One region of the Actinoplanes sp. NPDC024001 genome, then DNA from elsewhere that is predicted to be linked to it. Evidence: predicted binding sites of a transcription regulator. Region 1 holds the regulator's gene; the other holds the start of a gene.

Region 1 (4,412 bases):
GGCATGCAGTCGGCTGCGGAGAACGTGCTCCGCGTCCTGGACCGCAAGCACACCGCGGGCCGGGCCCCGCAGGCGGCGATGGAGGCCCGGGAGGCCGGCTTCGAGCACGTGAACCTCGACCTGATCTACGGGACGCCGGGGGAGACCGCGGACGACTTCGCCAAATCCCTGGCGGCCGTGGTCGAGGCGGGAGTGGACCATGTCAGTGCCTATGCGCTGATCGTCGAGGACGGCACCCGGATGGCGGCCCGGATGCGGCGGGGTGAGCTGCCGTACCCCTCCGACGACGTCGCCGCCGACCGTTACCTGGCCGCCGAGGAGGCGCTGACCGCCGCCGGCTTCGACTGGTACGAAGTTTCCAATTGGGCGAAAAAGGGCGGTAAATGTCGGCATAACGAGCTTTACTGGACGGGCGCCGACTGGTGGGGCCTGGGTCCGGGCGCGCACAGCCACGTCGGCGGGGTGCGCTGGTGGAACGTCAAACACCCGGCGGCGTACGCGAAACGCCTGGCCGCCGGCGAATCCCCGGGTCACGGCCGGGAGGTGCTGACCGACGAGAACCGGCACATGGAGGACGTCATGCTCCGGGTCCGCCTGCGCGAGGGCATCCCGCTCGACCGGGTCGACCGGGCGGGCGCCGCGCAGGCGTTCGCGGACGGGCTGCTCGAACCGGAGGCCTACCGGGCCGGCCGGCTCGTGCTGACCCTGCGGGGCCGGTTGCTGGCCGACGCGGTCATCCGGGATGTCCTCACTTGATGAACTCCACCGTCCGGAATGTCGTCACTTGATGAAGCCCGCCGTCATCGGGTATCGGAACGGCTCGCCGTTCATGGCCCGGACGGCGGCGACGACCGGGACGATCCAGGCGATCAGCCAGGCCACGCCGACGACCAGCCAGCCGATCAGGATGCAGACCGCGGCGTAACCGGCCAGCGTGACGATCGCCCACAGGATCTGGAAGTTCAGCGCCTGCACGGCCTCGGCGCGCACCGCCGGCGACCGGTCGCCGCGTGCCAGAAAGGTGACCAGCGGAGCGATCCAGCCGGCTGTGCCGCTGCTCACGAAGGCGCCGAGTGCTGCCAGGACATGGGTCATCACGATCCAGTTGCGGTCCTGCGTTTCGTTCATGGCGGACAGGCTAAGGCTGATGATCGTCCTTTCGATCATCGCGCTGCCGCCCGGGGCGACGTAGACTGGCACTCTATCCGCGGGAGTGCCAACAGGGGGAGGGGTCATATGAGTCTGGATGACCGCAAGCTCGAGGTGCTTCGGGCGATCGTCGAGGACTACGTCGAGACCCAGGAGCCGGTCGGCAGCAAGGCGCTGGTCGAGCGGCACCAGCTCGGCGTCTCCCCGGCCACCGTCCGCAACGACATGGCCGTGCTGGAGGAGGAGGGCTACATCCGGCAGCCGCACACCAGCGCCGGCCGGGTGCCCACCGACGCCGGTTACCGGCTCTTCGTCGACCGCCTCACCCGGATCAAGCCGCTCAGCCCGGCCGAGCGCCGCGCCATCGAGCGCTTCATGGTCGGCGTGGTCGACCTCGACGACGTGGTGCACCGCACCGTCCGGCTGCTCGCCCAGCTGACCCGCCAGGTCGCCGTCGTGCAATATCCGAGCCTGGCCCGCTCGTCGGTCCGCCACCTCGAGCTCGTGCCGATCTCCACCACCCGGCTCATGCTGGTGATGATCACCGACACCGGCCGGGTCGAGCAGCGCCTGGTGGAGATGCCCGGCCCGCTCCCGCCCGACGACGTGTGGGAGCTGCGGCGCCGGGTCAACGAGAAACTCGCCGGTGAGAAACTCGCCGACACCCCGCCCCTGGTGCAGAAACTCGTCGACGAGTGCGCCCCGGAGCGCCGCGGTGACATGGCCTGTCTCGCGTCGGTGCTCCTCGAAACCCTCGTCGAGCGCAGTGAGGAGCGCCTCGCGCTGGCGGGTACCGCCAACTTGACACGCGGCGGTGTGCTGGACTTCCAGGGCACGCTGCGCCCCGTCCTCGAAGCCCTCGAGGAAGAGGTCATCCTGCTCAAGCTCATCGGCGACCTCGAGCCCAGCACCACCCGGGTCCGGATCGGCGACGAGAACGAGATCGACAACCTGCGGTCGGCGTCCGTGGTGAGCAGCGGTTACGGACCGGGTGCGACGATCGTTGGTGGGCTCGGTGTCTTGGGCCCCACCCGCATGGATTACCCGGGCACCATCGCTACTGTTCGTGCAGTGGCACGCTACGTTGGCGACCTGTTGGCACAGAATTGACGGATTCGCGCAGACATTGAGGACTCCAAACCCCGTGGCCAAGGACTACTACGGAATTCTCGGCGTGAGCCGGGAAGCCACCGACGACGAGATCAAGCGCGCCTACCGCAAACTGGCTCGGCAGTACCACCCGGACATCAACCCGGACCCCGAGGCGCACGAGAAGTTCAAAGAGATCAACGCGGCGTACGAGGTCCTCTCCGACGACCAGAAGCGGCAGATCGTCGACCTCGGCGGTGACCCGCTCGCGCCCGGCGGCGGCGCACCGGGCGGCCCCGGCGGCGCCGGCCCGTTCGTCGGTTTCCAGGACATCATGGACGCGTTCTTCGGCACCGCGGCCGGCGGCGGCTCGCGGGGCCCGCGCCCGCGCACCCGGCCCGGCGCCGACGCCATCCTGCGCCTGGAACTCGACCTGGTGGAGACCGCCTTCGGCGTCGAGGCGCCGATCACCGTCGACACCGCGGTCCTGTGCACCCAGTGTTCCGGCGCCGGCACCGCGCCCGGCACCCACCTGGCCACCTGCGAGGTCTGCGCGGGCCGCGGTGAGGTCCAGTCGGTGCAGCGCACCTTCCTCGGCCAGGTCGTCTCGTCCCGCCCCTGCGCCAACTGCCAGGGTCACGGCACGGTCATCCCGAGCCACTGCCCGACCTGCGCCGGCGACGGCCGCATCCGCACCCGCCGGTCGCTCACCGTCAAGATCCCGGCCGGTGTCGAGGACGGCATGCGCATCCGCCTGGCCCAGCAGGGCGAGGTCGGCCCCGGCGGCGGCACCGCCGGCGACCTCTACGTGGAGATCCACGAGCGCCCGCACGACGTCTACTCGCGCAAGGGCGACGACCTGCACTGCCGGGTCACCCTGCCGATGACCGCGGCCGCGCTCGGCACCCGGATGACCATCAAGACCCTCGACGGCGAGGAGAACATCGAGGTCAAGCCCGGCACGCAGCCGGCCAGCACGCTGCGCATCCGCGGCAAGGGCGTGCCGCACCTGCGCGGCCAGGGCCGCGGCGAGCTCTTCGTGCACCTCGACGTCAAGACGCCGACCAAGCTCACCGCCGACCAGGAGCGCATGCTGCGCGAGTTCGCCAAGACGCGCGGCGAGGACGTGGCCGAGCTGAGCAAGCAGGGCGGCTTCTTCAGCCGCATGCGGGACGCCTTCAACGGCCACTGAAAGATCAAGATCTCGATGTCGTAGCTGGGTGGGTGGTCCAGGCCGTCGCTCCCGCCGAGGGCCGGGCGCGGGCGGCCAGTCGCCTGGCGGCTCCTGATCGGCCACCCACACCCGGCGACGTGGGTGCCTGGTTGCGCTCACCCCTCTTCGTCGCGCCCCGTCCGGGCCGCGGCGCAGAGGCATGGGGCGATCAGGCGGACGACGTGCCGCGCGGGTCGCAACCCGCTGAGCCACGTGCCGCGCCCGTCGCGACCCGCTGAGCTGCGTGCCGTGCTGCTTGCGGCCGCTGGGCTGCGTGCCGTGCGCGTCGCGGCCGATGGGCCGAAGGTTGGGAGGCGTGTGGGGCGGTCCGGGAGGGCGGCTCTAGGGGGTGGCGGAGCGAGGGTGGCCGAATTGGGGCGGCCCGGAGAGCCTGCGACCGCCGTCCGCCCGGTAGCGTGCGAGGGTGTCCGCACCGCTGTTCCTGGTCGAGAACCTGCCCGCCGGATCTTCGTACACGCTGGAGGGGCCGGAGGGGCATCACGCCGCCACCGTGCAGCGGCTGCGCGTGGGTGAGGCGCTGATCCTCGCCGACGGGCGCGGCGGGACCGCCCGGGCCGAGGTGACCGCGGTCGGCCGGGGCAGCGTCGACATCATGATGCTGAGCTGGGCCGAGGAGCCCGCCCCCGACCCGCGGCTGGTCGTGGTCCAGGGCATCGCCAAGGGCGACCGGGGCGAGCTCGCCGTGCAGGCGATGACCGAGACCGGCGTCGACGAGATCCTGCCGTGGGCGGCGTCCCGTTCGGTGGCGCAGTGGCGGGGAGACCGCGGTTTCAAGGCGCGCGACAAGTGGGCGGCCACCGCGCGGGAGGCGGCCAAGCAGGCCCGCCGGGCCTGGGTGCCGACGGTGGCCGGCGACCCGGACTGCTCGACGAAGCAGGTCGCCACCCGGCTGGCCGATGCGGCGGCCGCGTTCGTGCTGCATGAGGAAGCGGCCGAGCGG
Region 2 (4,412 bases), on a different contig from region 1:
GGGCGGCCCGCTCCTCGGCCAGCAGCCACTCCGCGGTGCGCCGGGTGAGGATCACCGACCCGACCGTGAAGCACGAGTTCGGCGGCACCCGCAGCCGGTAACCCTCGGCGATCAGGATGCCGTCCCGGCCGCGCCGCACCCGCGCCCCGCTCAGCAGTGCGAGCAGCAGCCCCGCGCCGGTGGTCCCGTTGATCGCGGTCAGCACGGAGCGGGTGCGGTGGCGCATCAGATCCGCCGTCTCATCTGCAGCTCGGCGAGCGCCGGCACGGTCGGGTGCGGCAGCCGGACGCCGGTGTCGGCGAAGCCGAGCTTCTCGTATGCCCGGACGGCCCGGTCGTTGCCGACCACCACCTCCAGCATCAGCTCGTGCCGCCCGGCCGCGGCCGACCAGTCGGCGACCGCGTCGACCAGCTGGGCCAGCACCTTGCCACCCCGGTACGCCGGTGTCAGGTACACCGCGAAGACGACCGTGCAGGCCGGCTCGTCGGGCAGGACGGTGCCGCCGGCGTGACCGATCAGCGGCCCGCCCGGGTCGGCGATGAACTGCGCCGTGTCCGGCCCGGTGGCCGACTGCCGGATGCGTTGCCGGTAGCTCTCGTGGGGCCGGGCCGCCGCCTGAGCCAGAGTCTCCAGGAAGGCGAGAGGGCTGTCCGCGAGCATCTCGAGGCGTAGCGCGCGCATCCGCCCGGCGTCCTCCGGGGTGACCCGGCGTACGTCCCAGTTGTCCATGCGTAATCCCTACCGCCGCCGCACCCGGTCGGCAACCGGGTTGTCGCGAAGCCGTGCGGCGGGCCTACGGCATGATTCGACCATGACTGATGCGGTCCACGGGCTTTCCGGTGTCCGGCTGCTGCGGACGCGACCGTGGGCGCTCACCGCGACGGTTCTGCTGTCCGTGGCGCTGTCGATGGCATACAACTGGGCGTGGCTGCACGTGCTCCCGGGTGCCTCACCGTTCGGCATGCTGGGCCTGCGGCTGGCGCTCGCATCCCTCAACGTGCTCCTGATGGTCGTGCCCCTGGTCGTGGTCGCCGCGTTGTCGGGGCGGCGGGTGACCGTGGGCCGGGCGTTGGTGGTGTGGGTTGCCGCCGCGCTGCTCAGGCTCGCCAGCAACGTGGTGTTCGAAGGCATCTCGGTGGCCGCTTCGCGCGGCGGGTACGAGTCCCTGACGCAGCTCGACTACCTCGCCGACGGTCTCGCGATCATCGTTCTGGTGAGTCTCGGTGTGCTGGCCCGGCGGCTGCTGCCGCTGCCCGTTCGTCCGGTGATCGGTGGCCGCGACGCGCTGGTGCTCATCGTGGCTTCGTTCGCCGTGCTGCTGGTGCCGCTGCCGCAGATCCACGACGAGGTGCGTCTGTGGGTGAGCGGGGCGCTGTGGGGCTTGCTCGTCGCCGGCTGGTCGGTTGCGGCGCTCGTCACCTCGGATCCGAGGACGTCCGAACCGGCCGGTGCCCCCGCTGACCTGGGCTTTCAAGATCGTTAGGGGAAATCGGGGTCGCCCGGCGGGTTTCGCGGGAAGATGGGGTTTCTTGCACTCGCCACCGGGGAGTGCTAAACAAGTGATTGGCACTCGCGCCTGCTGAGTGCCAACAGGTCGGGACGGTGGGGTTCCGGTCACGGCGCTGCCATCAGTGCCGGGGCACGGAGCCGGTCGTCGCGGGCTATCCGGCTCGGCCTGAGGACGTCACATCGCCAGGTGGTGACGTCCACAGACGTTCCTCAACGTGCGGAGAGCGGGGCCGAAGAGGCCCGGCACCGCGGATGTCCGGGAGGACAACGCCGTATGGCCAAGATCATCGCATTCGACGAGGAGGCTCGTCGGGGCCTCGAGCGGGGCATGAACCAGCTCGCCGACGCGGTCAAGGTGACCCTCGGCCCCAAGGGCCGCAACGTGGTTCTCGAGAAGAAGTGGGGCGCCCCCACGATCACCAACGATGGTGTATCCATCGCCAAGGAGATCGAGCTCGAGGACTCGTACGAGAAGATCGGCGCTGAGCTGGTCAAGGAGGTCGCCAAGAAGACCGACGACGTCGCCGGTGACGGCACGACGACGGCGACCGTTCTCGCTCAGGCCCTGGTCCGTGAGGGCCTGCGCAACGTCGCCGCGGGCGCGAACCCGATGGCCCTGAAGCGGGGCATCGAGGCTGCGGTTGCGAGCGTCTCCGAGGGCCTCTCGCAGCTCGCCAAGGACGTGGAGACCAAGGAGCAGATCGCCTCCACCGCCTCCATCTCCGCCGGTGACTCCACGGTTGGCGAGATCATCGCCGAGGCCATGGACAAGGTCGGCAAGGAAGGCGTCATCACCGTCGAGGAGAGCAACACCTTCGGCCTCGAGCTCGAGCTCACCGAGGGTATGCGCTTCGACAAGGGCTACATCTCGGCGTACTTCATGACCGACGCCGAGCGCATGGAAGCCGTCTTCGACGACCCCTACATCCTGATCGCGAACAGCAAGATCTCCGCGGTCAAGGACCTGCTGCCGGTCCTCGAGAAGGTCATGCAGTCGGGCAAGCCGCTGATCATCATCGCCGAGGACGTCGAGGGCGAGGCCCTGGCGACCCTGGTGGTGAACAAGGTCCGTGGCACCTTCAAGTCCGTCGCCGTCAAGGCCCCGGGCTTCGGTGACCGCCGCAAGGCCATGCTGGAGGACATCGCCATCCTGACCGGTGGCGCCGTCATCAGCGAAGAGGTCGGCCTCAAGCTGGACGCCGCTGACCTGTCCCTGCTGGGCCAGGCCCGCAAGGTCGTCATCACCAAGGACGAGACCACCATCGTCGACGGTGCCGGCAACGCCGAGCAGATCCAGGGCCGGGTCAACCAGATCCGCGCCGAGATCGAGCGCTCGGACTCCGACTACGACCGTGAGAAGCTGCAGGAGCGCCTGGCCAAGCTGGCCGGCGGTGTTGCGGTCATCAAGGTCGGCGCGGCCACCGAGGTCGAGCTCAAGGAGCGCAAGCACCGCATCGAGGACGCCGTTCGCAACGCGAAGGCGGCCGTCGAGGAGGGCATCGTCCCCGGTGGTGGCGTGGCGCTGGTCCAGGCCGGCAAGACCGCGTTCGACAAGCTGGACCTCTCCGGCGACGAGGCCACCGGTGCCAACATCGTCAAGGTCGCGCTCGACGCCCCGCTGCGTCAGATCGCCGTGAACGCCGGCCTCGAGGGCGGCGTCGTGGTGGAGAAGGTGCGCAACCTGGAGTCGGGCCACGGCCTGAACGCCGCGAACGGTGAGTACGTGGACCTGCTGGCCGCGGGCATCATCGACCCGGCCAAGGTGACCCGCTCGGCGCTGCAGAACGCCGCGTCGATCGCCGCGCTGTTCCTCACCACCGAGGCCGTCGTGGCCGACAAGCCCGAGAAGACCCCGGCTCCGGCCGGTGCCCCGGGCGGCGGTGACATGGACTTCTGAGTCCATCAGTAACACCTCGGATCGGGCGGGCCGCTCTCAGCGGCCCGCCCGTTCTGTCATTTCCGGGGCCGTCCGAGCCAGTAGAGGACCGTGCCGGTGACGGTCAGCAGCGCGCCGGCCTGGGCAGCGACCACCAGGCCACCGGTGATGGGCAGCGGCTCGCTCGGGGCCGGACTGGGCGTGGGGGCCGGAGTCTCAGCCGGGGTCGTGACCGGAGCCGACGGCGGCGTGGGCGAAGCGGACGCAGCCGGGGAGTTGGGCGCCGCGGAAGCGGGAGCGGACGACGTGGGTACGGGCGCCGCGGAGGTAGGAGCAGACGTGGGAGCGGACGTGGGCGCCGCAGCGGCCACGGTGATCGTGATGCGTGCCTCGGCCACGCCGCCGAACCCGTCGGTCACCCGGTAGCGGAAGGCGTCCTCGCCGGTCCACCCGGCCTGCGGCGTGTACCGGATCTGCCCGGCCGCGGCCACGCTCGCCGTGCCGTCCCCGGGGCTGAGCAGCACCGCCGAGCCGTGCTCCGGCTGATCCACCGACACCACGGTCAGCGTCTGGCCCGGGTTGACGTCGGCGTCGTTGCCGAGCACGTCGATGTCGACGCCACCGGCGGTGGTCGCGGTGACCTGATCCGGGAGCGCCACCGGCGGCGCGTTCGCCACACTGACCGTGACCTGCCCGGTCGCGAGGTTCCCGTTCGCGTCGCGCAGGACGTAGGTGAACGTGTCCAGCCCCATGTAGCCGAGGTCCGGCGTGTAGGTGACCGTCCCGTCCGGGTTGATCCGCACGGTGCCGTGTGCGGGCGGATGCACCGTGACGACGGTCAGCGGATCCGCCTCCGGGTCGGTGTCGTTGCCGGTGAGCGGGACGACGACCGAGGTCGCCGAGTCGGTGGTCACCGAGTCGTTGCCCGGCACCGGCGCCGCGTTCAGGGTGATCCGCACCGTGCCGGTGTCGCTGCGCCCCAGGTCGTCGGCGACCACGTAGGTGAAGGTGTCCGTGCCGGTCGCGG

The links. Region 1 encodes HrcA, which represses chaperone genes, less so after heat shock. Its sites were predicted from a motif close to GGTTNGCACNCTCNNNNNGAGNGTGCNAACC; they were not measured.
Region 2: a site for HrcA is predicted at 1,562-1,592, ahead of groL (chaperonin GroEL). Genes of this name have one in related genera too.

Annotation. Positions count from the first base shown of each region.
Region 1 is NZ_JBEZZB010000045.1:55,133-59,544, reverse strand. Features, by position in the region: gene hemW (radical SAM family heme chaperone HemW) at 1-756, shown strand, start outside; gene AB0F81_RS19570 (DUF4870 domain-containing protein) at 781-1,128, opposite strand; gene hrcA (heat-inducible transcriptional repressor HrcA) at 1,237-2,259, shown strand; gene dnaJ (molecular chaperone DnaJ) at 2,294-3,430, shown strand; gene AB0F81_RS19555 (16S rRNA (uracil(1498)-N(3))-methyltransferase) at 3,876-4,412, shown strand, end outside.
Region 2 is NZ_JBEZZB010000021.1:50,013-54,424, reverse strand. Features, by position in the region: gene AB0F81_RS11095 (hypothetical protein) at 1-226, opposite strand, end outside; gene AB0F81_RS11090 (GNAT family N-acetyltransferase) at 226-729, opposite strand; gene AB0F81_RS11085 (hypothetical protein) at 812-1,483, shown strand; gene groL (chaperonin GroEL) at 1,784-3,406, shown strand; gene AB0F81_RS11075 (Ig-like domain-containing protein) at 3,463-4,412, opposite strand, start outside.